Bdellovibrio bacteriovorus: one gene and its partner. Each later gene encodes a partner of the first gene's protein in a complex. Links are inferred from orthologs where the notes say so. Each region holds a gene or a part of one and is shown on either strand. Other genes may lie near its edges. The genes, in order: AZI87_RS04120 and uvrB.

Region 1 (14,801 bases):
CGCAGGATCTTTCATCGCGGAATCAGATTCGCTGAAGAAGCTCCATTGGCCTGGCATTACGGATGCTCTTCTTTGGCCGTTTACGATGCGACGAGATTCAGCGATTTCGCTCAAGATCAAAGATTCGATATTTTCTTTGTAGTAATCATAAGCGTCTTCTTTATTGATCGATTTCGCGTTTGATTTAAGAATGCGGATATATTTAGTAGTACGGCAAGAAAGAACGTCAGAGTTGCTTTTCTTGTCGTCACATTTTTCCAGAGATGCGAATGGATTGATCTTGGCATCGCCCGACGCTTCCACTTCCTGCGTCGCCTCCGCCTTCGGTTTTTCCTGAGTCGTCAAGCGGGCGCCGATGGCTTTCATCAATGCGACATTCAAGCTGTCGATGTCTTCTTTGTTTTTTACACTTAATGGATAGGATTCGTAGCCGCAAGAGTCGCAGGCTTTACCTTCTGTCATTTTCTTTGGAACTAACGCGAGGACTTTGTCTTCACCGTTATCAATGTATTTTACTGGGACCACACCGTCGGCGGTGTAGATTTTTGATGGCGTGATGCCTTCACCTTCTGTAGAGGCGAAGTCAGCAGACGCCACTCCCGCAGTATGAGTGTTGAAAGATACATTTAAACCTAGCACAGCGAGCAGTGTCGCCGTTAAGACCCATTTGTGTGTTGGGTAAGTGAAAGTTTTCATAAGTCCTCCTATATATGGGTCTTCCAGACCCTTTTTCCTAACCTGATGTAAAGCGAGGGCCGCGCCAACTTGAGGGCTTGGTGCCAGAGGGGGTAAGTGATGAAAATTTCAAAGGGTTCTCATGTTGAGAATAGGGAATCGCAAGTGGCTCTCTGTAAAACTTCTGGTGTCCCACCCTGAGAAGGCTAAAAAAACACCTGAAATCAGTGATTTAGAGCTGACGACCGCCAACTTTGAAAAACACCCTGAAAGCGCCCATTCACGTCACTTTTATAAGACGTCTTGCCTATTAACTCAGTTTCATTCATAACCACGACGATGAAGTTTCATTTCCCTCGAAGCCCTAAGCCAGAGCATGTTTCCCAGTCTGATTGGAATAATTGGACCTGGCAGCTTCGCCATAGCTTGAAAACGCAAAGCGATTTTGAAAAACACTTCACGCTTTCCGAAGAAGAGCGTCTGGCTTTTCAAGGTGGTAAAGAACTTTTTAATATTCGCACAACGCCTTACTACGCAAGCCTTGCGGGGGAGCCTGGCGATTCGATCCGTCAGATCTTAATGCCGCAAAAATATGAAATCGAAGAAGGCTTGCAGCAGATGCTCGATCCTTTGGGAGAGAAAAGAAATAATCCCGCGCCTCGCGTGATTCATCGCTATTCGGATCGCGCCTTATTTTTGATCACGGATATCTGCAGTGTTTATTGTCGCTTTTGCACGCGTAAACATTTCACCGGACAAGAACAAGCGTTTATTAAAAACGACGAATACGAGCAAGCGCTCAACTACATCCGCAAACACACGGGCCTTCGCGAAGTTATTCTTTCTGGCGGAGATCCTTTAACTGTCAGTGATGCGCAACTTGACCGTGTACTGACGGACCTAAGAAATATTGAGCACATCGAAATCATTCGCATTGGTTCCCGTATGCCTGTGGTATGTCCTATGCGTGTGACAGATGACTTGGTGAGGATTTTAAAGAAACACAAGCCCGTCTTTTTAATGTCTCATTTCAATCATCCGCGAGAACTCACAGCGGAAGCTGTTGAAGCTTTGGAAAGATTCGTCGATAACGGCGTTCCGGTGATGAATCAAATGGTTTTACTTAACGGCATCAACAATCATCCTGCAATTGTCCAAGCTTTAAATCGTCGTTTGCTTTATTTACGTGTGAAGCCTTATTACATGTTCCAATGCGATCCTTCGATTGGTACCGATCACTTGCGGACATCTGTTGAAGACTCATTAGAGATTCAAAAAGAGTTGTGGGGTCATCTTTCCGGACTCGCGATGCCGAATCTTTCTTTAGATATTCCGAACGGTGGAGGAAAAACGTATCTTGTGCCGAACTTCGAGGTCGGGCAAGAAGGGTTGACTCGTCACTACATCGGTTGGGACGGAGTGAAGGCGGAATACGTCAGCCCCGCTCCAGAAAAAATAAAAAAGCCAGATGTCTCTTTGTATGAAGAAGAATGGCTTGCGCTTAAGAATTCAAAGTCTCTCTAAACTTTTGAGTCGGATTTTCTTTTTTAAAATTATTCTTTAAGGTCTTTGTTGTTTTCCTGCCAAGGCCAACGCCCATGAATCTCTACGCTCAAAGACCAACTTAAAAAAGTTCGAATCAAAACGATAAGGCCCAACACTCCTAAATTTTGATAAGTGGGCTCAACGGCGACGGTTCCGATAATGTCTCCGGCAACCAATAATTCCAGTCCCAATAGAATGGCGTTTCCCATACCGCTGCGATACTTGCGATATCCTTCCGGATCTTTATTAAAATAGTGTTTTAAATATTTTCCAGTAGAATAAATGGCACCAATAATAATGGTGCCAATGCCCGCAAGCTCAAAGGCCACAGCGATTTGTCGTACGTTCTCGTGAAGCATCGAACTCCTCCAAATTTCCGGTATAGGAGCGTCTTCAGTGTCTCGCAAATTTCGGATTTGAAAATCTTTAATTCGACACTTCTTTTCTGGGTACGTTCAGACCACACACTTTCTTTTTACCTGCTGAACCACAATTACATTTTTGTATTTAGACTGTTCGCGGAGTGTTCCGCTACGTTACCGGAAATTTTGCGGAACATTCCATGGCTGTTGCGCAACTTTGAAAAACACTAAAACAACAGAAAAAAGGTATTTTATGAAATCAGTATTTGTTTCTCTACTAACATTGGTTATTTCTTCAAGTGCGTTCGCCGTTCATGCTGGAAGTTCCTGGAGTCAGATCTTCGCGGATCGCGATGCTGTCGTTGAACATGGCTACAATTTGCATGGCATCTCTTTGTCAAATGCCTGCATGACGGACTATGAGATCAGAGCCATCAGCGCAACAAGAGAGTGTGCCGAGCTTGTTCCGGTAAAAAGAAACATTCCTGAAGGTGAAGGTGGCGGTCCGATCACAGACTGGGTTTGTGCTCGTTATGAAACAGTTCACAAAACAGCACCTCGCACTTACGAAGCTCCAGAGTGTTTACGCTTTGAAGGTTCTGGCGAGCAAACACCAGTTTGCACAGAGTGGGGAACTCGTGACGTGACTGTGCCAAGAACAATTTCTACACAGGTTCACGTGACTCGTGGTGAAGCGGGAACTTCTTTCTTTAAAAGTTTCACTTTCCCAACATGTGATGTTGTTCAGCCGAGATAAACATTGATGCATTTTCCCCTGAGGCTTCTCGGGGGAAAATCTCACCTCGAAACACGAAAGTGATTCAATCTTGCGCAGGACTCGTCCTTTACAACAATCTCGTGTTTGCTATGTCTTCCTAAATTTATCCCATAGTCTTGTGAAGTTCCCATCGTGATTACCGAAAAATTTATCACGCCACTTTGAAGGAACTTATGGGAATGAGAATTACGACAAATATCGCTGCACTGAATGCACAAAGAAACTTGGTAGGTTCGCAACGAGCTATCAATGATTCTATGGCGAAGTTATCTTCAGGCAGTCGTATCAACAAGGCAGCTGATGATGCCGCTGGCTTAGCTATCTCCGAAAGATTAAAAGCGCAGATTCGCTCTGCATCTCAAGCCCAACGAAATGCGAACGATGGTATTTCCCTGATTCAAACAGCAGAGGGTGGCTTGAACGAAATCGGCAACATCATAGTGCGCTTACGTGAATTAGGAATCCAAGCGGCTTCCGATACGGTGGGCGAAACTGAGCGCGGTATGCTTAACAAAGAAGTTACTCAGCTTAAAGACGAAATGCAGCGTATTGCGAAGTCAACGACATGGGGAACGACGAAGCTTCTTGATGGCTCTGCTCCTAAGTTCGATTTTCAAGTGGGTATCGGCAATGATGATTTTGCCGATCGCATTTCCTTTGATGCCGGCAAACACGCGGCGACGATCGATGCTCTGGGATTAGATGGAATTGATTTTTCTTCGAAAGAAGGCGCACAAGAAGCGTTGGCACGTCTTGATGATGCGCAAACAAATGTCAGCGGCACACGCGCTTATCTGGGAGCTTTACAAAATCGTCTGACATCAACCGTAGACAACTTGGGTGTTACTCAAGAAAACTTGGCAGCAGCAAACAGCCGTATTCGTGATACCGATATCGCGGCGGCTTCCAGTGAAATGGTTCGAAATAATATTTTATTGCAGGCGGGAACTTCCGTGTTGTCGCAAGCAAACCAAGCCAACCAATTGGCATTGAAACTGATTGGTTAATTGATTTCTCCGTTGGGGATGGCCGTGAAAGCGGTCATCCCTTTTTTTTATGGCTTAAGTTCAACAGTCAAGTAAGCGTAGTCGTTTTCAACACCTTGGCTGAATCTCATAATTTCTAGTTTTGACGGATTGTTAAACTGAATCCAAGACGATGTTGAAGAAAACTTCGGCGTCTTTTGATCACGATCAATCACCCAATACAAAACTTCAAAAGCCGATTTCTGCGAATCTCTTCCCTGATATTGTCTTACTAAGAAGTGCACTCGGAATTGGCGCAACCACTTGGTTCCTTTGCCGCACCAAACGTCCCAATCATGGGCATCAGGTTTATCAAAAACATGCGCACATTTTAGATCAAAGGTTCCGTCGCTAGACATGTAGTGAAAGCTCACCATGTCTTCGGTGATCTCTTTCGTATTGGTCAGAAAAAAACCTGCGGGTGCAGAAAAAGAAAGAGATGGTAAAAGAACTAGAACTGCAAGTAGGACGTGCTTAAGTGTTTTCATACTTCAAGATTACAGTTCCGAACGAGCAGGGGCAACGCCCGTTGATTTTCACCAAGACTTTGCTCGGGCTCCAAATAAAGTCTGTCGATATTTTTGACATAGACCCGCGCTAAGCGGACTTGGCTATTGATTCTTGTGCTGAACACCCATTAAAACGACAAACAAGCGCCAGTTTCATGGCCAACCCTTTGCAACCTGCTACCAAGAGTCTTTGGTATTCAATGAGGTGCCTATGTTGAAATCTGTAATTTCGCTGTTAATGATTCTTCTTATCGGAAGCACAAGCTTCGCTCAAAATACTGAATACTGGGATGCCGACAAACTTCAGGACAACAAAGAGTGCTTGCTTAAAGTTGTTCGCAATCGAATGAAGAGCACTAAAACAGGCACTGTAAATCTTAAAATTGAAAGCCAGACGGACCTCGTTGTCTTTCAAGACGCCATGGAAAAATGGTGGGGAATTCGCCCTGATTTTTTCTTAAACGTTTACGATGGCAATACCAACACGATTTATCTTATGAATAAACGCGCGTCCTATAAACATCCTCGAACGCCGGTAGATTCTTTAGTTCATGAACTCACGCACTACGTGCAAGTCATCGATCAAGGCGGTGGCTCCGGAGATGGAGATCTTTTAGAAGGGGAGGCGGTACAGGTTCAATCCTCGTTCCGAGAAACCCGCGGTCATTTGATTCAGAATGATAAATACGAAGGACCTTGTGAATAAAAAAAAGCCCAGCGAAAGCCGGGCTTTTTTTATTCAATTCTAAAATTCAAAATTAGAAGTTGAAAGAGTAAACTGCTGAAGTGATAGCAGCAGAACCTGCAGCTTCATCATCAAACCAGTTCCAGATTTCCATGCGCTCGATACCTAGAGCGCCCGCGCCGCGAGGCAATTTGATTTGACCACCGAAACGGAAAGAAGGACCGAAAACAGTTTTGTCATCAGCGCCATCCATTTTGATCATAGAGATACCAACACCTGGAGCCATGTATGCATTTACATTAGATGCATCAACTAGCTTGATCAAAGAGTGACCACCGAAAGAAAGGATTTGCGGAATTCCCGCATCTTTCTTTTCAGTTTGCAAGAATGCGTAACCACCGAAGGCACCTTGTTCTTGGCTGAATTCTAATCTGCCGCCAATGTTAAGCGCAGAGCTGCTCATACCCAAGCTGATGCTTGCAGTGTTTTCGCCGTTAGACGCTACAGAACGAGCTGGAGCTGGTCTTTGAGCAAAAGAAACAGATGAAACAAATAAACATGCTACAACAAAAAACTTTTTCACAGTAGTACCTCCTCAGGTAGCCAAACTAGATTTGTCAGGAACCATGATTTTGGCAACACAAAAATACAAATTATGCTCAATATCAATATTCTAGATGCGCTCTAAACGGGCATATTTCACGACGAATTTCTTCACCGTATTATCTGTGAACATCACGCTGACTTTAAAGTTTTCGCCCGTTCCTTCGGTCGCATAGACAGTGCCGGCGCCGAAGGTAGGATGACGAACACGCATGCCTTTGGTGAACTGACCGCCTTGCGAGCCTTCATTTTCATAGTCCGGAAAGGCTTGGCTATCATCAAAACTTTGTGGGCGTGCTTTGTTGCGATCCGATGCCAACGATCCCCAGCGAGGGCTGTCGAAGGCTCCATCCGCATCGTAAGAGCTAGAGCCATAGCGTGAAACAAAGCGAGGTCCTTCGGCAATAGCCGCTTTGAAGTCCACGTACTCTTTCGGAATTTCTTTAATGAAGCGAGATGGAGGATTCATTTGCTCCTGTCCCCACACGCGACGCATTTTGGCGTAAGTCAGCCATAATTTCTGGCGAGCGCGAGTCATGCCCACGTAAGCCAAGCGGCGTTCTTCTTCAACGTCTTCTTCACCATCGCTATCCAGGCTTCGGCCACTTGGGAAAAGATTTTCTTCCATCCCCACAACAAAGACGTAAGGATATTCCAAACCTTTGGAAATATGCAAAGTCATCAAAGTGACCGAGTTTTGCTCTTGATCTAAAGAGTCCACATCGCTGACTAGAGCCATCTCTTCTAAGAAGCTTGTCAAAGTTCCTTCGTCACCACGCTCTTTCGCGAACTGGGCGATGGCATTGTCGAGTTCTTCTAAGTTTTCGATACGAGCTTGCGCTTCTGGAGATTCGTCTTTTTTCAAGTTCAGCAAATACTCTGTGCGATCCAAAACGATGTGATAGAAATCGACAATCTTGAAATTCAAAGCATTGGCTTGCAATTCATCCATCAATTCCAAGAAGCGACGGATCTTTCCTGTTGTTCCCGCATTGAAGATGCGATCATCGCAGGCTTTGCCCGCGGCAAGATACATGCTGGTTCCGTGTTGAGCAGCGTACTCTTCCAGTTTTTCAATCGTCGTCTTACCTATTCCACGTGCGGGAACATTGATGATACGTTTTAGAGCAATATCGTCGGCGGGATTGATCGCAAGCTTCATGTACGAAAGAATGTCTTTGATCTCCATGCGCTCATAGAAGCGCACGCCGCCCACCAGGCGGTAAGGGATGGCCAAAGTGCGCATTTGTTCTTCAAGAACACGAGACTGCGCATTCGTACGATAGAAGACAGCGTAGTCATTGTAAGAGCCTTCGCCCTCATTCATCATCGTCTGAATGGTTTTTGCGACAAACTTCGCTTCATCGTATTCATTTTTTTCTTCACGAACATGAATCAAGTCACCGGCATTGTTCGAAGTGAAAAGAGTTTTATCTTTTCTTTGCGAATTGTTTTTAATCACCGAAGTCGCGGCATTCACAATGTTAGCCGAAGAGCGATAGTTTTCTTCAAGCTTGACGACTTTGGCTTCCGGGAAGTCTTTTTCAAAATCCAGAATATTTTTAATATCAGCACCACGCCAGCTATAGATCGACTGATCCTCATCACCCACAACGCAAAGATTACGATGAGCCTTCGCCAACATCTGCACCAAAAGATATTGAATGTGATTGGTGTCTTGATACTCATCCACCATAATGTAACGGAATTTTTCCTGATACATTTTTAAAACATCAGGGTACATGCGGAAAAGCTCGTAGGTCTTCATTAACAAGTCATCGAAATCTAAGCTGTTCGCTTTTTTCATTTCGACTTCGTAGGCCTTATAGACCTCAACCGTTTTTGCATCCATCAAGCGCTTCGCATTTTTTTCGAAAGCTTCTGGCGAAAGTCCCATCATCTTCGCGCTGCTGATACGGCTTTGGAAGTTTTTCGCCGGATACATCTTGTCGTTGATATTCAGCACCGTCATAACCTTTTTGATTTGGCTTAACGTATCGGATGAATCATAGATGCCGAAGAAAGGTTTGTAGTCGAGCAAAGTGATATGTTGACGAAGCACGCGCACGCAGAAACTGTGGAAGGTGTTGATCCAAAGTTGAGCGCGAACATGTGCACCCATCTCAGAAAGGATCTTGTAAATACGATGCTCCATCTCTTTGGCGGCCTTATTGGTGAAGGTCACACAAAGGATCTCATCGGGGGCGGCAACCCCTTGGCCGATGATATTGGCCATGCGATGGGTAAGAACGCGGGTCTTTCCCGAGCCGGCACCCGCTAAAATCAATAAAGGCCCCTCAAGGGTTTCGACAGCGTCTTTTTGCGGAGGGTTTAAATCTTTCGTAACAAAATCAAGTACATCCATGGCTTTTCCTCGTCACAAGAGGGGCCCCTTCCAGAGCCCTTTCACTGTCGAACCTTTAGTGGGACTGACAAAGTTTGTCTATCCCTAAGTTTTCATTGAGTTTTTTGCCCATTTTAACTATAACTATAACGCGTTTGGTCAATGGGCTTTAGGGACCTTCCGTTTATAGTGCTTAGAGAGGACTTTGTGAAGAACGTTTTCAGTCGGATCATAGCAGCAATTTCAGTATCTGTGTTGGCAGCCTGTGCGCCGCAAACAGATTCTGCTACGGAAACGGGCAGCGTCCGAGTTTTAGCTCCTATGAGCAACTCGAAAGGCTCCTACTCTCTGGATATATTCGAATTGAAGGGCATCACGGATCTGCAAACCGTGGCCGGTAAGTTTGTGCGTTTCTTCTTAAGCCCTCGCATCGCCAATAAACAATTACAAGGTTCCGCTCCTCAAGGTCGTTTCATTAAAAATTCGGATGGAGCTTTCATTCCTGCCAATGAAATGACTCAGCAATTAGTTACAATCTATGCGCACACGCAAAGACTGGCGCTTTTGGATGAAGAGTTAGGAGCTGGTGGAGTGAACAAGTGGCCTCGCGATGTCGGTGTCGCTGTGAAGGTTCGTGGCGGTCTGACGAACAACGCTTTCTATGATGGCAATACGGACTCCATGCTTTTAGTTCCTTATTCTTCAGAAGGTCTTCCAATTCCTATCAACGGTGGGATCTTGGCTCACGAACACTTTCATTCTTTGTTTTATAAACTTGTGATGGGTGACGAACGCGCGCAAATTCATGATCGTGAAAACTTCTTAGAGCGTGCGATCGTAGAAGATCTTTCTGTTCGTCACCGTCGTCTTCTGCCTATCAGTACGGGCGAAGAAATGAGCGAAGCCCAAATGCACATGTACTATCACCTGGCGATCATTCGCGGTTTGAATGAAGGTCTTGCTGATTACTGGGGCTGGATGTACACCGGCGACCCTGATTTTATCGCGCAGTCTTTGCCTTCTGAAAAAGCGACACGTTCTTTAAAGGTACGCGACGAGAAATCCGTGAACTCATTGCCGTCAGTGGAAAATATCAAAAGGTCTTTAAATATCTTTTATTCCGGGGCTGCTGATAAGGCGCGTTTCTCTGACTACGTTACGGGTTATGCGTATTCATTGGGAACGCAGTTCTCTCGCGTTCTTAAACGTTATACGGACATTTACTCTAAAGCGCGTGGGATCGAAGATCTTCAAGCACGTAAAGACATCGCAAAGTTGATTGTGAAAGTTCTGCCGAAAATGAAAGACGACTTCGATAAGCTGGATTTGAATTATTATACGGCTGACAAATTTTTGAAGTCGATGTTTGCCCTGAATGAGAGTTACCGTGAAGAAGAGTGTCAGTTCTTAGCTGAAGTCATTTCTTCCTCAGTCGCAACGACGGAAGAAGCGCTGACTTGCGAAAAGATGGCCGAGTCTGAATTCAAATTGGTGCCTAAAGTGGAAGTTGCTCCGGTTGAAACGCCTTCAGTCACAGAAAGCAGCTTGCAATGAGAGCTCTTGTTTTCCTCGCGTTGGTAATTTCTTCTTCTGTGAGCTGGGCGCAGGAATCACGTGCAAGAATGCCGAAGGTGACTCCGGAAGCTCCCTCTTATCTGACCGTCAATCTGATCAATCCCGAGATGCGCTATGAGCGGGCAAACTCGCAAGAGATCGAAGATGTGAAGCCTTTAAATTTCTCTTTTGGTTATCAAAAAAAACGTCTCAGTTTTCTGGCTGAATATGCGCGTTACTCTGAAGATTCTGGAAACGCGACTTCAAGTATCGAGCGCACTCATCAAGAACTTTTGGTGTGGGGTCGCTACCATCTAGTTAATAAAGTGCAAAACGAATTGTCTGGCGCCTTGTATGGTGGCGTTGGTTTAGGTGGCTATCAAGAAGAAGTGAAGACAACTTTGATGGGTGACAGCCGCACTGATAAAGAAAACATCAAGATGATGTCGGGACTCTCTGTCGGTGGCGAAGGAGCTTATCGACTTCAGAACTTTGGTTTTGTTGCCGGTGTTGAGGGTCGCGCCCTTATCGCATCGGACTTCGACCCAAATCCTGTGTGGAGTGTCGTGATCCGCTTGGGTGTGCGCTTCGCTCTCTAACCATAGTCTAATGTTAACAAAGTTGTTTCCACGTTCCGTGTTCTCGCGAAAAATGAGGACATGAAAACATATTCTTTATTCGCCTTAATTACATTATTCAGTGTTATTACCGAAGCAAGAACATGGCAGAAGATAGACATTCCGGGCACCCATTGTGGAAATGGGGAAGTCTATAGCGTCTATCTTGATCGCAAAGACGATGACAGGCTGCTGATCGAATTCATGGGTGGGGGAGCCTGTTGGTCGGAAGGTACTTGCTACGGCTCAAGCCCATTAACTCGTCTTGCTCCCTTGCCGGGAGATCCCCAAACCACTGTGATGGCGCAAGAAAAGCCCAGCAATCCGTGGCAAGAGCATTCGGCCCTCTTCTTTCCTTATTGCACGGGCGACGTTTTTGCCGGAACTCACGAGGCTCACTATAAGACCGGAGCGACTCTCTATCACACGGGTGCCACGAATGTCGCAGCGGCTTTCGCTTATTTAGATCAACAGCGGATCATCGACTTTAAAAACCTTTCCGAATTGACAGTGTGGGGATGGTCCGCCGGAGCGATTGGGGCTCTTCTGCACACGGAAACGATGCGACCTTACCTAGGGGTCGGTACACGTAAAACAATTATTGCTGACAGCCCGGGATTGCATTTCGGAAAAAACTTTTGGAAGAAGTTTACTCCTTTACTGACTCAAGACTATCTTGCGCAATTTGCGAAAATTGGACTGATGGCATCCGTCGACGATGGGTTTATAGCTCCGTTGATGGGACCTGTATTCGCAAAATTGTCTGATTGGAATATTGGTATTATGCAGTCGACAAAGGATATGGTGATGTCGATGGTGTTTGGCAACATCACGCCTGAAGCTCATCGCACCTTGGTGTTAGGGCCCTCGGGAATCGCCGTGATTGCCGCTCCCTTTGCCAATGTAAAAACATGGGTTGCGGATGTCGTCACTCACACCTTTTTGCAACGGGACCAGACAGCGTCGGTGAAAGATATGAAAGGCGAAACAGCGTGGGACTTTGCCTTGAGGGTGTACGGGATAAAGAAAAACCCCGTGATTTCTCACGGGGTTCATCAGGATTTGAAAAAAACGATTCGTGTATCTGTTATTCAGTGATTCGTTGAACGATCGCCGAACCTACTCTGCTTTTCGTAAGAAGTTCAGTGCGGTAAGACTGAGCTTCTTTTTGAGTCGCAAACTGACCCACGCTGACGCGGTAGTATTGTTTGCCTTTGATATTAGCAGGTACGTAGAACGCGCTGTAACCTTTGCCTTTAAGATCTGAAGCCAATTTTTGAGCTTCGGCTTCGTCTGTGTAAGAAGCTACTTGCACCGTGAATTTTCCAACAGTGTATTGCGCTACATCTTTTGGAAGTGAAGAAGGAAGACGCTCTTCTTTAGTCACTGTTGCGGCTTTTTCCGTCGCGTCGTGAGTTGTTGGAGCTTTTCCAGAAGCGATGTTTTTAGCCGCTGAAGAAGGCTCTTCCGTTTTAGTTACTGGAGAATGCTTGTCACCTTTAGGATTTGCAGGCTTCGCTGTTTCAGCTTTTGGTTCTGTCTGAGTTTTTGTTTCAGCAACTTCGCCGTGAGCATCGTGACCGACAGTTTTTTCATCGTGAGAAGCGCCGTGGCCTTCTTCACCATGAGGAGCCGCTGGAACTGGAGCCACTTCGTCAGCCACGAATTCTTCTGCAAGCTTTGCGATCTCTTCATCCGTCATCTGCCCAGATTTAGTTTCGCCATGACCGTTGTTAACAGACGCTACTTCACGTTCGCCGTGAGCATTGTTTTTTTGCGGTTCAAGAGCCGCCAATTGATGTTGGTTGTCACTGTACTTTTTGCCAACGAATGTTCCTACAGAGAAGAACAACAATGAAACAAAAAATACTATCGAAAGCTTCACAACCGCGTCTGTTTTAGAACTCATTTTTTCAATCCTCATGTTTAAACTCACTTGAGTTAATATGCTCTGATTTTTACAAAGCATCTCTAAAGTTTAAGGCCCTTCCTTTGGCCCTTCAATCATGTTAGCTTTAAGTCTCGGAACTGGTCAATAATCAGAAGAAATGTTCAAAGGGAAAACCGTGGAAAATGGCGCAAAATCAATGGATTGGAAGCAGGTCTTAAGTACAGCAATCAAGGCTGTCAGCTTGGGGCGCGAAGTGCTTCTCAATTATTTCGGTAACTTAGAACATATCGAAGAGAAGTTCCAAGCCGGTCTAGTCAGTGAAGCCGACAAAGAATCAGAAAGAGTCATCGCAGAGCATCTTAAGAAAAATTTTCCGACAATTGAGTTCTTGGGCGAAGAAAGCTTCGCCGCGAAAAGCGCGCCCGGGGCGAAGGTCGAGGTGAAGCCTGCCGGACCGGAAGGCCGTTGGATTGTCGATCCGTTGGATGGCACAACAAACTACATTCATCGCTTTCCGATTTTTTGCATCAGTCTTGCCTTGGAGATGGATGGAAAAATTCAACTCGCGGTGATTGATGTTCCCATGCTGAATGAAACCTACACGGCGATTCGCGGCCAGGGTGCTTTTGTTAATGGCCGAAGACTTCGCATTTCTAAGAATCAGGAATTTAAGAAAGCTTTGCTTGCGACTGGCTTTGTTGCTGAACACGAACATGTCATCGCAGAGCAGTTGAAAATCTTTGATGAGATTGTTCGCAAATGCCGTGGCGTTCGTCGCCCCGGTGCTGCGGCTTACGATCTCACTCAAGTGGCTCGGGGAGTTTTTGACGGCTATTGGGAGCGAAATATCCAGCCTTGGGATGCGGCTGCGGGCATCTTGTTAGTGGAAGAAGCTGGCGGCATTATTCAGACGTATAAAGGGGATGAATACAATCCTTATAAGAACTCGATCGTTGCAGGCAACCCCGCGATCGTAAAAGAAATTCAAAACATCTGCCAAAAGCACCTGCAATCACATACACATTGATCAACTAGGTAGCGCAATTCATTTTGCGCATAATAAAAAGCTTACTATGCCCATTTAAGTTTTGAAGATTCTCAATTATAAAGGGCCATCAAAGCGAGGACATAGTATGAAAACTTTTGTAACTTTCATTCTCATTGCGCTGACAAGCTCTCAAGTTTTTGCTGCGGACGCTTGCAAACGTAAAGTGGCTAAAGCAGCCGTTCAGCAAGCCCAACTGGATCGTGAAGAGTCTGAGATTCAACCCCCTGAATTGCATTTACTTTCTTCGGAGTTTCAAGGGAACAGATTGATTTCCGTTTACGAAGCCGATCTTTTGCACTGCACGCCGGGCGATTTAGATGCCTGTGGAAGTCTGACTTATGAAGTCGTGACGGCAGAAACAAATTCAACATGTCAGGTTCTAAGAATCTACATGACAGGCGAAGAATAAATTTTCAGATTTTTTTTAAAATGGAGGCGGCGACTTGTCTTCCCGTCTCCATGGCTCCATGAACAGTTCCTTGAGAGGATTTTTTCGCAAAGGCCTCACCGGCAAGCCAAATTTTTCCTTGAATGGGTTCTGTAATACGGTGACGAGATTTTTTTCTTTCAACACCGGTGTAGCTGTAGGCTCCTAAGCTGAACGGGTCGCGGCTCCAATTGTAGGTGTAATAGGTTTCTAGATTTTCAATCAAATAGTTTTGAGATTTCCGTGTCATCTTTGAAAGAGTAGAAAGAGCTTTAAAGGCTCGCTCTTGCGATGTCCAAGTTGCCATCTCCCAAGCTTTTGGGCCGCCTTGCCAGGCAATGAGGATATTGTTGTGAATAGGCTTCTTTGTCCACCAGGTTGGAAAGTAGTGATCGGGACCTGCTCGCATAAAGACGACCGGTTCCTTTGACAGTTTCTCCCAAAACCGCTCTTTGAATTCAAAAATAATTCTTTGTACATGACCCATGTGGTAACCCTGCAAGGCCTCTGTAATTTCCGTCAGGGCCGGCGCAAACTCGATGCGCGATAGGGGCTGATTGTTTTGCAAAACCGCTAAAGGAACCGTGACCACCACATGTCTCGCTTGGAATCGAACGCCCTGTTTTTCTTTTGTATTCGTGGTGACGATGACGTGCTTTTGCGACCATTCTATTTTTTTGACGATATGCTGAAGATGAACTAGGGCATTTATTTTTTGACCAAGCATGTTTTCAAAAT
Region 2 (14,710 bases), on another replicon or contig:
GTCGCTTGCGACATAGCGGGTAACTCTGCCACAGAGACGCTCATACCAAATAAACTCACGGGCAAAAGATAAAGAGTTTGCGCATAGGCCAACGCAGAAACGGCTCCTGTTGGAAGCAAGCTCGCTAACATATTGTCGATATAAGCGCTGATCTGAACTACACCACGGGACACAACCACGGGAGCAAAATTCTTCGTGATGGAACGAACGCTGTCTAATTTCAAATCCAATGAAGGAAAAATCTTTTTCCCCAGACGAAGTGCGGAAGGCAATTGAATCGCAAACTGCAAAAAGCTTCCGGCAACAAGTCCCCAAGAAACTGTGACCGCCAAGTCATACTGACCCTGCTTACTTCCCCACATCACCAACGTGAAGATGATTGCCAAGTTCCAAATAACGGGAGCCACATACGAAAGAAAAAACTTACGGTGAGAATTTAAAATCCCCAAACACCAAGCCGACATAACCAAGAATCCCGTGCCCGGGAAAAGAATCTGCACGATCTGAATTGTCAAAGCGCGCTTTTCACCTTGGAAGCCTGGAGCAATAAGATCAATTAAGAAAGGAGTTGCAAAAACGCCCACTAAAACCAAGAAGGACGTCATCAGGAATAGAAGACTGCCGATAACAGATGCGACCTTCGCGGCTTCTTCGTCGTGTTTTTTTGCTAAGAGCTGAGCATAGACTGGAATGAAGCTTGCGGAAAGCACACCTTCACCAAAAAGATTTTGCAGGAAGTTGGGAATTTTTAGGGCCGCTTTAAAAGCATCCCCGGCATCCGAGTTTCCAAAGAAATGAGCGAAAACTCTTTCACGAACCAGCCCTGCAATACGACTTAAGAATATTCCCAAACCTACTAACAGGGCATGACTTTTCACTCTTCAACCTCAGCATCTTCATCATCTGGTTCATTCAATTGAAGCAGAATGCGCTCCGCCAATACACGGTTGAAACCTTTAAGGGTTGCAATCTCTTCGGGTACGGCACCCTTGATTTCATCAATAGAGTTAAAGCGAGTCAAAAGAACTTTCTTTCTTTTTTCGCCCAATCCCACAACATAATCCAGTTCGCTTTCCAAAGAACTGCTTTCACGAAGCTTACGATGGTACGTGATGGCAAAGCGATGGGCCTCATCACGAATGCCCGTCAGAATATGCAAGGCCTCCGCGTTATGCTTAAAGATCACCGGATTGGACCTGTTAGGGAGGAAGAAGCGTTCCTCGGTCGACTCCACTTCTTGCTTCTGGAAGTCACTTTCCGTCCGCGCCTTCGCCAATCCCACAACCGGGATATCGCTACGGCCAATCTCTTGTAAAATACGAATGGCTTGAGTCAATTGCCCCTTACCACCATCGATCACAATAAGTTGTGGATCTTCGTACTCAGTATGCTTAAATCGACGACTCAAGACCTCATACATAGAGGCGAAGTCGTTAATGCCTTGAACCGTTTTAATTTTATAGCGACGATAATGTTCTTTCGCCGGAACACCATCTTCAAAGACCACTTGAGAAGCGACGGTCTCCGCCCCTTGGAATGTCGAGATATCATAACACTCAATACGGCGAGGAAGCTCTGGCAAGGAAAGTTTTTCTTTGATTTCGTCCAAACCGCGAAGTTTTTCTTCGGACTTAGAGACGTATTTTAAGAAATGAGCTTTGGCATTTTCATTCGCCATATCAATCAAATTGCGACCACGCTCATCCGTCGCAAATCGCACAACGACTTTGTTACCGGAGCGTTCTTTTAAGACTTCACCCATCAACTTTGTTAAGTCATTGCCAATATCCACGGTCAACAGGACTTCGTCCGGGATAAAGTTGTCTTCGTAATACTGATTCAGGAAGTCCACCAGCCATTCGCGTGGGTCTTCCGCCGGATCATTAGGATCAAAATGAGGTAAGAAGTGAGATCGAGTTCCAATCACCCGCCCTGAACGAACGTGCACAGTTTCCACCAAGCAACCACGATGATCGCCAAAGAAACCCACCGCATCCTGATCTTTTTCAGACGTGTCATTGATAACGGCTTGTTTTTCTAAAATGGCTTTAATCGCTTGTACAGAATCGCGTAGACGAGCCGCCACCTCAAACTTTTCTTCTTCGGCCGCGACCATCATTCTTTCGGTGATAGATTTCACGACCTTCTTATTCTGTCCTTTTAGAAATAACTTCGCGCCTTCGACTTCTTCACGGTAATCAGGCTGTGTGATGTAATCTACACAAGGTGCTGTACAACGGCCAATCTGATAAGTCATACAAGGACGCGTGCGAGATTTAAAAACCGCATCAGTGCAATCACGAATCTTAAAAGTTCGATTTAAAAAACGAATGGTGCCTTGAACAGCAAATCCAGAAGTATAAGGGCCGAAATAAAGCGACCCATCCTTCTTCACTTTGCGAGCAACGTAAAGACGAGGATAATCATCAGCCCAAGTAAAACGAATGTAGGGATAAGCTTTGTCATCACGAAGACGAATGTTGTACTTCGGACGGTGTTTTTTAATTAACGAAGCTTCCAATAAGAAAGCTTCGACTTCGGTTTTAGTTAGAATGTATTCAACTTCATGAATATTCTGAACTAGCAACCGCGTCTTGGGTGAATGATCCTTGCTGTCCGTAAAATAACTTCGAACACGCGCGCGCAGATTCTTCGCCTTACCGATATAGATGATCTTATCGGCGTGGCCCTTCATCAGATAGACCCCGCTTTGTACCGGGAACTCCCTGACTTTATCGCGCACTTCCTCAAACTTAGAAATCATATCAGACCCTCCGCTGCAAGGCGCGAGGAGGAAGGCGTACATCTCGTACGTCGACGACGAGCAACGCAGTCAGAGGAGGGTTTGAGATGATTTCTACTTAAGGCCATCTTTGAGGACCTCTGCGCTGGTTTGCTCCACTTCTCCGCTGCGGATGTTCAGTTCAATGATTTGCAAACGCTTGATTTCGTCGCGAACCTTCGCGGCTTCTTCAAACTCCAGCTCGGCCGAAAGTTTTTTCATCTTCGCGCGCAGTTTAGCGATCTCTTCTTGAAGTTTATCCGGCTGACTCGAGAACTTCGTAACCACAGCTGCAGTTTTATTTTCTCCTTGCAGAGGACCGCCAGCCAAAGTTCCGTCAAACACTTCGCCCAGTCCTTCTTTGATTCTTTTACGAATCGACTGCGGAGTGATGCCGTTATCCTCATTGTACTTTTGCTGAATGCGACGACGACGTTCGGTTTCACCCATGGCTTTGGCCATGCTTTCGGTGATGGTGTCTCCGTAAAGAATCACATGCCCATTTAAGTTACGAGCCGCACGGCCAATAGTTTGAATCAACGAACGCTCCGAACGCAAGAAACCTTCTTTGTCGGCATCGGTGATACCAACAAGACTGACCTCTGGGATATCCAAACCTTCTCTTAACAAGTTGATACCCACAAGAACGTCAAAAACTCCCAAACGCAAGTCGCGCAAGATTTCTGTACGTTCTACCGTCTGAACTTCACTGTGCAGATATTTAACTTTAATACCTAAATTTTCATAATACTCAGTCAAGTCTTCCGCTGAACGTTTCGTCAACGTCGTAATAAGCACACGCTCATTCTTTTTGATACGATCACGGATCTCTTTTAACAAATCATCGACCTGGTGTTTGACCGGACGCACTTCAACGACAGGATCAATCAAGCCTGTCGGACGAATGATCTGCTCAACGATAATACCTTCAGATTTTTGCAACTCGTAAGTCCCCGGCGTTGCCGATACATAGACAACCTTATCCATCATCGTTTCAAACTCTTGAAAGTTTAAAGGTCGGTTGTCTAAAGCCGAAGGCAAACGGAAACCGTGTTCGACCAAAGTCATTTTACGAGCACGGTCTCCACGATACATCCCCCCGATTTGCGGCACGGTCACGTGGGACTCATCGATAAAGGTCACGAATTCTTTCGGGAAGTATTCTAAAAGTGTCGGAGGTGGTTCACCCGGCCCACGGCCTGTCATGTGACGAGAGTAGTTTTCAATCCCCTGACAGAACCCCATCTGCTCCATCATCTCGATATCATAGTAAGTTCTTTGCTCAAGACGTTGAGCTTCTAAAAACTTCACCTCTTTATTCAGATCAACCAGACGTTCACGCAGTTCATCTTGAATCGTGCGAATCGCACGTTTTAAGTTGTCATCACTAGTGACGTGATGGCTTCCGGGATAAATACCGATTTGATCAAGCTCTTCTAAAACCTGACCTGTTAATGGATCAATCCAAGAAAGACGCTCGATAAAGTCGCCAAAGAATTCCACACGCACGGCGCGGTCTTCTTCATATGAAGGAAAGATTTCGACATTATCGCCGCGAACGCGCACAGTTCCGCGCGAAAAATCCACGTTGTTACGCTGATACTGAATACGTATCAACTCACGAATCAAATGATCGCGCTTCATCTCGGTATTCGACACGATTTGAATCATCATGCCTTCGTAGGCTTCCGGAGAACCCAAACCGTAAATACAAGAAACGGAGCTGACGATGATCACATCGCGACGATCAAACAACGAGCGCGTCGCTGAGTGGCGCATACGATCGATCTGTTCGTTGATCGCAGAGTCTTTTTCGATGTAGGTATCCGTCGACGGAATATAAGCTTCCGGCTGATAATAATCGTAATAGCTGACGAAGTACTCAACCGCATTGTGCGGAAAGAGTTCTTTAAACTCCGCATACAGCTGGGCCGCCAAAGTTTTATTCGGAGCCAGCACCAATGCCGGTTGATTGAGTTTCGCAATAGTGTGCGCCATCGAAAAAGTTTTTCCCGATCCCGTCACACCCAAGAGTGTCTGATGTTTTAATCCAGCATCAAAGTTTTCCATCATCTGCTGAATCGCACGCGGCTGATCCCCAGAAGGTTTATACTCAGATACTAGTTGAAAGTTCTTTTTATAAGCAGAGGCCATCCCTTCGAGCATAGCATAATTTTGAAAGGTGCCTGCTTCTTTTTTGGGTCTACATTGCGTCAATCCAAAGTCCAGTCCTTCATTTCTGCATAGTGACATGGAAAGTCCCTTGCTTCGAGCTGAGCTCCGTTCGAGAGTTTTACTATGAAAAACTTAAAGCGAATTCTGCTCGTTCTTACCGCTCTGATCTGTATAGCTGTCTTTGTCGTCTACTTTTTTATGAAGCAATCCGTAGCGCCTATGGACGGACAACTAAAACTGGAAGGTCTTTCTGCTCCGGTCACAATCACTAGGGACACTTTCGGCATTCCGCACATCAAAGCACAAAACAAGATCGATGCTTTAAGAGCCTTAGGTTTTGTCATGGCAAGTGAGCGTCTTTTTCAAATGGAACTTTCACGCCGCATGACTCAAGGAGAATTGAGTGAGGCTTTTGGAGACGTGGCCGTTACCAGCGACAAACTTTATCGCAGCCTCATGATTAAACCTGCTGTCGAACGCATGCTCAAACACGAAAAAGAAACAGGCACCTTTGATGAACGCCTGTGGAGCGAGATGGAAGCCTATTTCGACGGCGTTAATCAGTACGTCGCCACTCGCCCCTTGCCTTTTGAAATGAAAACCCTAGGGCTGAAACCCCGTCCATTCACCCCAATGGATGCTTACGTCATGACCGGCCACATGGCTTATAGTTTTGGCATCGCTTTAAAAGCAGATCCTTTGATGTCAGAACTGGCAAAAAAACTTTCTGAAGAACAGTTTCAGGCTTTAAGAAACAACCCTTTGACCGCGCCGCTAAAGATTGTCAGTAACAGCCTTGCGTTACCAGCTCTTACTGAAGGACTATTTACTCCCCACTTTGAAGGAAGTAATGCCTGGCTGATTGCCCCCAGCAGATCACAATCAGGAAAAAGTATTTTCGCCAACGATCCCCACATTGGTTATGCACTGCCCGCAGTTTGGGTGGAAGCGCATATTCAAACACCGGAATTTGAACTTTACGGTCACTATCTTCCACTCGTTCCCTTTGCGATCTTAGGTCACAACCGTCATCATGCTTGGGGTTTCACTATGTCTCTTTCCGATGACATGGATCTTTATCGCGAAACTTTGGACACTGAGAAAAAAACGGTGCTCTTCAATAAGAAACCTGTCAGCTACCAAGAGTGGAACGAAGTAATCAAAGTGAAGGATGGCATCGACGTCACTTTACCTATGATTGAAACTCCGCACGGACCCTTGATGGACGGAATCTTCACAGAGAAAAATCTGGCGCTAAAGTGGGCTTTTCATAGAAAAGAAAACAACCCCATGAAAGCCTTACGCATGATGGGCGAAGCAAAAAGCATGGCCGAGTTTGAGTCTGCCTTAAAATCGGCAACAGCACCGGGACTTAATGTCATGTACGCTGACGCCGATAACATTGCTTGGTGGATCTTCGGTGATATCGCCGTTAAAAAGAATCCAAATTCAGACATGCTTCTTGATGGAGCTTCTGGCGATGATGAATACCTTCGCCTTTTAGAGTGGAACGAGAAGCCCCATTCTGTGAATCCACCTTCAGGGTTTATTGTGACTGCGAACTCACGCCCCGAAAGTCTTCCAACAAACATCCGCGGAGATTTCCAAGCCGATGACCGCTATCAAACTATCGTCAAAGCCCTTTCCGAAAAAGATGTGTGGAATGCAGAAGAATTTAAGGCCCTGCAAACGGACAACTACAACGCCTTTACCCCAGAAATCTTAGAAAAACTGCTGGCAGATCTTCATTTATCGCCAGAAGAAAACAAAAAATATGAAAAAGCCCTGCAAGATCTTAAAGATTGGAATCATCGATCCGATATCTCGTCGACAGCGGCAAGTCTTTACCACCAGTGGAATAGCGACAACATCCAACTTCTGCTGCAGAAACTTTCAAAAGAGGAACGCCAAACTTTCCTTAACACCCCTTACGCTTGGCAATTCTATCGTCGTACGATCTTGAACGAAACGGCGCCTTGGTGGAAAGACTTGAAAAGACCTGAAGTAATCACTGCAGGTTTCAAAAAAGCGATTGAAAAGGTGCAAAACAAAACCTGGGGCGAGATACATACTGTTGAATACATACATCCTTTAGGCAGAACTGCGCCCTTAAATAAAGTCTTCAACTTAGGTCCCTACCCCATTCCCGGAGCCTACAATGAAATCAACAACAACAAAATGCGCGGCATGGGTGGCGACTTTAAAGTTGTAGCCGGTCCATCCACTCGCAGAATCATTGATTTCGCCTCACCTCAAAAAAGCTGGGGCATCAATCCGATCGGTATATCTGGCCATATGCTCTCCCCGTTCTATAAAGATCAAGTTCATCTTTTTATCGAAGGCAAATACCGCGAACAATGGATGGATGACAAAGATATCGAACAGGTTAAAACCCACGTGCTTACCTTAGAATAAGCCCGATTTTCGTTTACATCTATTGCAGTTTTATAAGGGCTCAGACCAAATGCGGAGCCCTTCTTTGTATGATTGCAATCTCACCAAAGAATAGCTCCCCGCCTAAAAATCTCGTGCCATTCTGGATCCCATACAGGAGGCATGATGAAACTTTATAAACTTTTTTCCGCTTTGGTGGTTTCTTCGTTCTCCCTGCAAGCCTGGGCATATCCCAGCGTGGGAGACAAAGTTCAATGGACAGGCACGGTTCAACAACGTGATGGCACTCAAAAATCTGTGCGCATCGTAAAAGAAGTTGTTAAGTTCGATAAAGAAACTAAGAAGTGGACCGTCAAATACGAAGCCACGATGGGAAATGACGTGGTTTCTGAACATCTGGAAGTGACGGACCTTTATTCTCCAGAGCGCTTTAAGCAGATTCTTGCTAACTGCGTGACTAGTGGAGGTGTCTTAGAAAAAGTTGAAGCTCCTCCAGCCGGCACTTATGACACCTGCAAAATGACGACTAAAAATGCAGATGGCTCTATCGTAGAAAAATGGTGGGGTAACATCCCTTTCGGCGTCGTTAGCAAAAGTACGAAGGCCGTCGTAAAAGGCAAAAAATTGGCGGACATCCCGGATCTTCAATCTATCGTCGCTGGTCTTTAAGAATAATAAAAAGGGAGCACGAAGCTCCCTTTTTACTAGAAAAGTTTTTAGAACACACGAGCGACTTATTTAGCCGTCTCTTTTACTTCCACCGTCGTCGTTAAGAACCCATCACAGAAAGCGCTTCCGCAGTTATTGCGAAGTTTACGTTCATCACTGAACATCTTTGTCGCATCAATCGTATAAGTCACCTCTTTGAAGGTCTCATCATACACCTGCGCTTTGATTTCATAAATACCAGCGGCAATTCTTTGAGCCGAAATAAACTTATAAGCCTGTTCCGTAATTCTGAAATCAGCAAAGATATTTCCCATTTCCGCAAGACTTGCTAACGTCAGATAAATCGCATGTCTTGGCGATACATCCGTGCTCATTCCATAATCCGTGACGACAACAGAAACCTTTAAATTTGAAGACCCTGGTGAATCTTTATCCACCAAACGAATCACTTGATCGATTGAAGAGGGATTTATTTTCTCTTCAACTGAAGGTAATGTGCGGGCTTGCGCCCAAGAAGAGGCCAATAAGAGAGTAGCAATTAAAAGACGCATAAAAAGCTCCTTTGATTTTGAATGACGGGATCTTATCCGATTCAAAATCAAAGGAAAGAAGGCACACAGAAATTACAGAGGATTAATCAGAGAGCTGCAAACTCACAGCCCTTTTTGAAAAAAACGCCAGGCGAGGCTGGCGTTTTAAGATTATTTAGTTACTTCCCAGAAACTTCCTGTCGGCGTGTCGCTGACAGAAATTCCCATTCCCGTCAGTTTCGCACGAAGCTCATCGGATTTTGCAAAGTCCTTGGCCTCACGCACCTGAGTGCGTTCCGCAACCAAGGCATCTACATCCGCGCGCTTCACGTTCATTTTTGCAAGTAGCATATCATCAAGCTTAATCAAGAAAGGACCCGCAGGCTCTTGGAACAGGCTTAAAAGACGACCGAGTTTAGCGACAAAGTTTTTAAATGCGACAGCCTTCCCTTGAACCGCCGGGTTTGATTTCATGCCACGACGAACTTGAGAATTAAACTGACGAACGACTTCGAACAAAGAAGCAAAAGCCTCAGGTGTTCCGAAATCATCATTCAAAGCCGCTTCCACTTTCTTCCAAGCTTCTTGCGTGATTTTTTCAAATCCAGCATCGGGAGCAACACCTTCGGCTACATAATCATCCGCCAAAGAAAGTGCAGAATAAATACGTGCTAAGCCCGACACAGCCCTTTCAACAGCTGCATCACTGAAGTCACTCATTGTACGATAGTGAACCGAAAGAACCATCCACTTATAGATTTCCGCGTTGTTCGTCTCTAGGAACTCACGCATCGTTACAACATTACCTAAGGACTTCGACATTTTCTGTCCGCCGAAGTTCAGCATATTATTGTGCATCCAGTATTTTACAAAGTGCTTACCGGTGCATCCTTCACTCTGTGCGATTTCATTTTCATGATGCGGGAAAATCAAATCCATACCACCGCCGTGAATATCGATCTGATCACCAAAGATTTTTTGAATCATCGCCGAGCATTCGATATGCCAGCCGGGTCGACCTGGCCCCCACGGAGAAGGCCAAGACACTTCACCTGGCTTCGCCGCTTTCCAAAGAGCGAAATCCATCGGGTTGCGCTTTTTTTCATCGATATCTACGCGGGCGCCCGCCTGAAGTTCTTCAGGGTTGCGACCACTCAGCTTACCGTAGCCCTCGAAGGAAGCGATGGAATACATCACGTCCCCTTGAGTTTCATAGGCAATATTCTTTTCAACCAAAGTCTTCACCATATCGACGATGCCGTCCATATGTTCTGTCACCTTCGGATTGTGATCATGGGGACGAAGACCTAAAGAAGCGAAATCTTTTTTATACTCCACAATGTACTTTTCAGATAAAGCATGAGGATCCATACCCAGTTCATGCGCGCGATTGATAATCTTATCGTCCACGTCTGTGAAGTTCAGTGCGTAGTCCACTTTGTAACCAGAAGACTCAAGCCAATTACGAACTAAGTTAAAGAAAACAACTCCACGGAAGTTTCCGACGTGAAGAAAGTTATAAACCGTCGGACCGCAGACATACATTTTCACCTGACCCGGAGTCAGAGGCACAAATTCTTCAAGCTGCTTAGACTGAGAGTTGTAAATCTTTAAAGACATCGTTCACCTATAGTTGAGCCAAAGCTTTTTCCGCACGCGCGATCAAAGAATCTTTTTTCATCAATGGCACCAGGATTTTTAATTCCGCGCCATGAGGTTTTCCGATTACAGCCACACGAATCGGCATGAAAAGGTTTTTACCCTTTGCACCCGTTTTATTTTTCACTTCATCTTGGATTTTCAAGAACTCTTCTTCCGTCATATAGTCAGACGTATGAGCGCTCACGAGTTCTTTCCAAGCCGTCAAGACTGCTTTCGTGCTTTCCCACTTCATCGCCTCTTCCGCTTCCGGAAGAATCACGTACGATTTGTCATTCAGTGGTTTATAAAGCTCAATCGCATCCGACAAAATTTCCATGTACGGCTTAAACACCGTGATGGATTTATCCTGCCATACCGGATCTTGCGGAAGCTCCATTTTCTCACGCGCTAAGAACGGTTGAATCGCATTCCAAAGTTCCATATTCGGAAGAGCACGCAAGTGTTGCGCATTCATCCATTTAAACTTCACGCGGTCAAAGATCGCGCCTGAAGGATTCAGACGAGAGATATCAAATGCTTGAATCATATCATCAACCGACATGATCTCTTTACCTTCCGGATGAGACCAACCAAGAAGAGCGATGAAATTCAAAACCGCAGAAGCTAAGTAACCTTCTTCTTTTAGAAGACCACAAGCAACCGCACCTTTACGCTTAGAAAGCTTTTGGCGATCTTCATCTAGAATCAAAGCCATGTGACCAAATTCAGGAAGTGGCCAATTCAAACCTTCATAGATCATCATTTGACGAAGCGTGTTTGGCAGATGTTCTTCCGCACGGAATACATGCGTGATCTTCATCAAGTGATCATCCACAACACAGCAGAAGTTATAAACTGGCATACCGTCTGAGCGCAGAAGAACAAAGTCCCCGACCATGTCTGATGGGAATTTCACTTCGCCACGAACTAAGTCGTTCAAGGTGTAGTCTTTCGCCAAACCTTTGGTTTTAAAACGAACCACGCCTTTATTGCCTTTTTCGATATGCTCTAAAGCTTTTTGCAAAGGCCAATCTTGGTAAGGAGAATTCACATGCGGAGAACGGCCCGCGGCCTTCGCCTCTTCACGTTGCTTTTCAATTTCTTCGTCAGTCAAAAAGCAGTAGTAAGCTTTGCCTGCGTTTAAAAGCTGATCCGCATATTTTTTGTAGATATCTTGGCGCTGACTTTGACGGTACGGCCCCAAAGGTCCCACATCTTTCAAGGTTTTCGGATCCACACCTTCCGCCCAAAGAAGATTCAACCACACCAGGTCATCCACCACGCCACGCAAAGATTCTTCCGTGGAACGAGCCTCATCGGTGTCCTCGATACGAAGAATGAACTCACCGCCATTTTTCTTAGCGTAAAGATAGTTGTAAAGAGCCGTTCGAGCTCCCCCAACGTGCAAATAACCCGTCGGAGAAGGTGCAAAACGAACACGAGGATGAGGCGAAATTTTTGAGGTCATGAGAACTCCAAGTTGCCCAGGCACAAATAAAAAAGGCCTGGTTAGAAACCAAGCCTCGAATTTATTATGTTTTTTATTCTAAGTCTACCACTCAAGGTCGATCAAAAGGGTTCAGCTGCAAGGCGGAGAGAAGGAGGACCCCCGACAACGCAGTCAGATGGGCCCTTTTCATCGACCGACTAGCCTGTGATTCCGAAGATGGCCTTCACTTCTTCTTCCATGAAAAGCTCTTCTTGGCTCGTCGCCAATGTCAGCTCTTTCAAAAGAAGACTGCGCGCAGAATCAAGCATCTTGCGCTCACCGAAAGAAAGCTCTTTATCTGCTTTCAACAGGAATAAATCGCGTAAAACTTCAGCAATTTCGAAAACGGAACCTGTTTTGATCTTTTCCATGTACTCACGGTAACGGCGGTTCCAAGTTTGATTGTCGATTTTGATGTCTTTTTCTTTAAGAATGCCCACGACTTTGTTGGCTTCGTCTTTAGAGATAATAGGACGAAGACCCGCAGATTTTACGTTCGTAGTAGGGATCATGATTTTTAAGCCAGTGTCGACCAGTTGCATGTTGTAGAATGTTGTTTTAGTTCCCAACATTTCTTTGGTTTCAATAGAAACCACTTTTACAACGCCATAGCCGGGATAAACAGCATTATCACCAACATTAAACGTCTGCATTCGACCTCCCCCTTAATTGGACAGAGTTTCAACCTCGTCTGTTCTATCAAATCTGACGCAAGTTATCAAACGAGAGCGGGGTGTTAGGAAATATTTTCAGAGGGTTTTTCAGAACAAAAAAGGCCTGGGATTACCCAAGCCTTTTCTTAAGCATTTCAGCTATTTAAACTAACAAACTAGAGCTCTGTTGCAGTGTAAACAAGAGCGTAAGCTTGCGAGCCATTCTTACCTTGCGGAACTTTAAAGCCTTTTACAGTGAGCTTATAAGATCCAGCCGGAAGACCGGACTTTTCAATCATTTCAAGGTTATTGACGTGATCATTCATGCTGAGAGTCTGACCATTTGGAAGAGTCAAAACTAAGTCTAAGTCATTTACGAGGGCTTGAGCCGCATTCGCTGACCCCGGAGCATCGGTCCAAACAAGGTTTGCGTAAAGCTTTCCTTCACGAGCCAAAGTGAACTCGTAAGAAACTTCCTGACCTTGCGCCACACCTTGGCGGTTGTCGATGAACTGAGTTTTTGAACCCAAATTCACGATGTTTTGAACGTCCACGCGACCATAACCTTCATCCGAATTTGGACGACGAGTCAAAATCTCTTGCCCGCGAGAAGCGCCGATTTCACCGAACTGACCCGGATACATATCCACTGCCGTGTGAATCATTGTCGCTTTCATCAAAGCCGCTGATGGTTTCTGGATGTTTAATTTTTCAACCAACGCCTGACGAGCTACGGCTGCTGCCCCCGCCGTTAGTGGCGTCGCCATCGAAGTACCACCCGACCAAACATAGTCTTTATTGTAAGCGCCCCATAATTCAGAAGCGTCTTTTTGTTGAGACTTCACGCTCAAGATGTTTGTGCCCGGAGCCACGATATCTGGTTTCACACGACCATCCGAAGTGGGTCCACGTGAAGAGAACATCGCAATACCGTTTTCGTTGTTAGAGATGTAGTCGCTGTAAATCGGCTCTGAAGGCCATTCGTCTTTAGCAGCTCTTAATTTGCTGATTGGAACTTGGATACCACCTGTTGTAACCACGTTTTCAGAAGCGCCGACAGTAAGAACGTTTTTCGCTGTTCCTGGAGAAGCCATAGAGTTTGCATCAATACGACCGTCTTTGTTTTTATCCGCACCGCTGTTACCAGCCGCGAAAAGAACAAGCATATCTGGGTTGTCGTACAACCAAGTATCTACTTGAACCGCAAAGTTATCATAAGCACCAAACGTACGAGCACCACCCCAAGAGTTTGTGTGAATGCTAGCGCCATCAGTTTGGGCTTTTGCAAACAAATCACCTAGTTTGGATGGAACGCTTAAGTTCTTAAGCATTGGTGACCACATACCTTCCGCCACCATTTTTGCTTCATAAGCGCCACCTTTTAGAAGTCCACCAGAAGCTTTTCCATTTCCCATCACCGAACCCGCTACGTGAGTTCCGTGTCCCATGGGGTCGTCCCAAGTTTTTGACCAAAGACCGAAAGGATATCCCGAGATCACATTCCCCGCGAAATCCCCGTGAATCGCATTCACGTTTCCAGAATCTAAACCTGTGTCTGCCATAGATACGATTTGGTTACGACCTGTGAAACCCTGCGCCCAAGCCGCCTGGAATTTCATCACGCGCGTTCCTGGCTCATCACCAGTAAGATCTGAATAATCTCCCGCCGCTGTTGCATGAACATCTGCTGCCAAGTCTTGATCCATCACGAAATGGAAGGATTCAATCTCTGGAGTTGGCTGAACGTGCTCAACACCTGTTAAAGCCGCCACCTGAGAAACAAGTCCGCGAGGAACTAGCGCCATCACTGAGTTTCCATCAACAACTTGAAGTTCTACTTTAGGATTTAAGGCTGCCATTTTTGAAGCCACAAGATCTGCATCTGATGCTTTAAATGTCTTCACAAGAACGGATTGAACAGTGTCTTTATTGAAAACGCTCGCCACATCAAATGAGCTGCTGACTTTGTAAGAAGCAGAATATTTAACGACGGCTTGAACTTCTGGATGAGAATTTTTGAAGCTCAAAAGCTTTGCGTAAGTGCTGCGCACAACCAAAGCATCGTCAGGAAGATAGCCGAAAACTTCAAACTGAGCCTTCAATGTGGCTTTGTCGGCTTCAGTGATCGCCTTTTTAAACTGAACGATATACTCCGTTGGCTGAGTTTCCATCATCCAAGAAGCTGCGTAGTTGTTAGAGATTTTAGTAGTGTCAACCGCACCGCTGTTCATTTTCAAAACAGTTCCGGCACTAGCGGCACTCGCAGTCAAAGCTGCAATCGCCGTGGTTGTTGTGATGCTTTTCACAAGACGAATCATCTGATACCCCCTCATAGGGAAAAATCACATCACGACCGAGGTCGAGTATCAAATGGAAT

The links.
Region 2: the proteins of AZI87_RS04120 (region 1) and uvrB are in contact, whole or in part, in a crystal structure (PDB 7EGT), measured with the Thermus thermophilus proteins. The link is inferred for Bdellovibrio bacteriovorus from one-to-one orthologs. Residues at the interface, in WP_096412145.1 of Thermus thermophilus: His654, Arg656, Phe657, Gln666, Asp668, Glu669, Lys680, Arg681, Leu682, Ser683, Lys685, Tyr686, Ala687; in WP_096411307.1 of Thermus thermophilus: Glu23, Leu25, Arg26, Asp27, Gly28, Glu29, Arg30, Phe31, Arg55, Glu326, Asp327, Phe328, Glu379, Ser382, Gln383, His398, Gly400, Arg401.

What each region holds. Positions count from the first base shown.
Region 1 is NZ_LUKD01000001.1:870,208-885,008, reverse strand. What follows is about bases 5,901-8,928. They hold AZI87_RS04120 (ATP-dependent helicase), read right to left. Parts: upstream 8,548-8,928; coding sequence 6,253-8,547; downstream 5,901-6,252. Other genes in these bases: AZI87_RS04115 (hypothetical protein), read left to right, coding at 8,734-8,928; AZI87_RS04125 (hypothetical protein), read right to left, coding at 5,901-6,162. In the rest of the region: AZI87_RS04160 (hypothetical protein), read right to left, coding at 1-696; AZI87_RS18095 (hypothetical protein), read left to right, coding at 818-1,006; AZI87_RS04155 (KamA family radical SAM protein), read left to right, coding at 1,015-2,199; AZI87_RS04150 (DUF1622 domain-containing protein), read right to left, coding at 2,229-2,579; AZI87_RS04145 (hypothetical protein), read left to right, coding at 2,836-3,339; AZI87_RS04140 (flagellin), read left to right, coding at 3,534-4,367; AZI87_RS04135 (hypothetical protein), read right to left, coding at 4,415-4,873; AZI87_RS04130 (hypothetical protein), read left to right, coding at 5,106-5,600; more of AZI87_RS04125, read right to left, coding at 5,653-5,900; more of AZI87_RS04115, read left to right, coding at 8,929-10,080; AZI87_RS04110 (hypothetical protein), read left to right, coding at 10,077-10,679; AZI87_RS04105 (pectin acetylesterase-family hydrolase), read left to right, coding at 10,740-11,795; AZI87_RS04100 (SPOR domain-containing protein), read right to left, coding at 11,785-12,606; AZI87_RS04095 (inositol monophosphatase family protein), read left to right, coding at 12,746-13,615; AZI87_RS04090 (hypothetical protein), read left to right, coding at 13,722-14,045; AZI87_RS04085 (flavin monoamine oxidase family protein), read right to left, coding at 14,050-14,801. UniProt on the Escherichia coli protein: A helicase with DNA-dependent ATPase activity. Unwinds DNA duplexes with 3'-5' polarity. Translocates on single-stranded DNA with 3'-5' polarity. Initiates unwinding more efficiently from a nicked substrate than double-stranded DNA.
Region 2 is NZ_LUKD01000007.1:2,047-16,756, forward strand. Bases 2,398-5,334 are described here. They hold uvrB (excinuclease ABC subunit UvrB), read right to left. Parts: upstream 4,937-5,334; coding sequence 2,858-4,936; downstream 2,398-2,857. Other genes in these bases: uvrC (excinuclease ABC subunit UvrC), read right to left, coding at 2,398-2,764; AZI87_RS14160 (penicillin acylase family protein), read left to right, coding at 5,081-5,334. In the rest of the region: murein biosynthesis integral membrane protein MurJ, read right to left, coding at 1-878; more of uvrC, read right to left, coding at 875-2,397; more of AZI87_RS14160, read left to right, coding at 5,335-7,372; AZI87_RS14165 (DUF333 domain-containing protein), read left to right, coding at 7,514-8,020; AZI87_RS14170 (hypothetical protein), read right to left, coding at 8,086-8,571; cysS (cysteine--tRNA ligase), read right to left, coding at 8,722-10,170; gltX (glutamate--tRNA ligase), read right to left, coding at 10,178-11,659; AZI87_RS14185 (CarD family transcriptional regulator), read right to left, coding at 11,839-12,333; AZI87_RS14190 (S8 family serine peptidase), read right to left, coding at 12,510-14,651. UniProt on the Escherichia coli protein: The UvrABC repair system catalyzes the recognition and processing of DNA lesions. A damage recognition complex composed of 2 UvrA and 2 UvrB subunits scans DNA for abnormalities.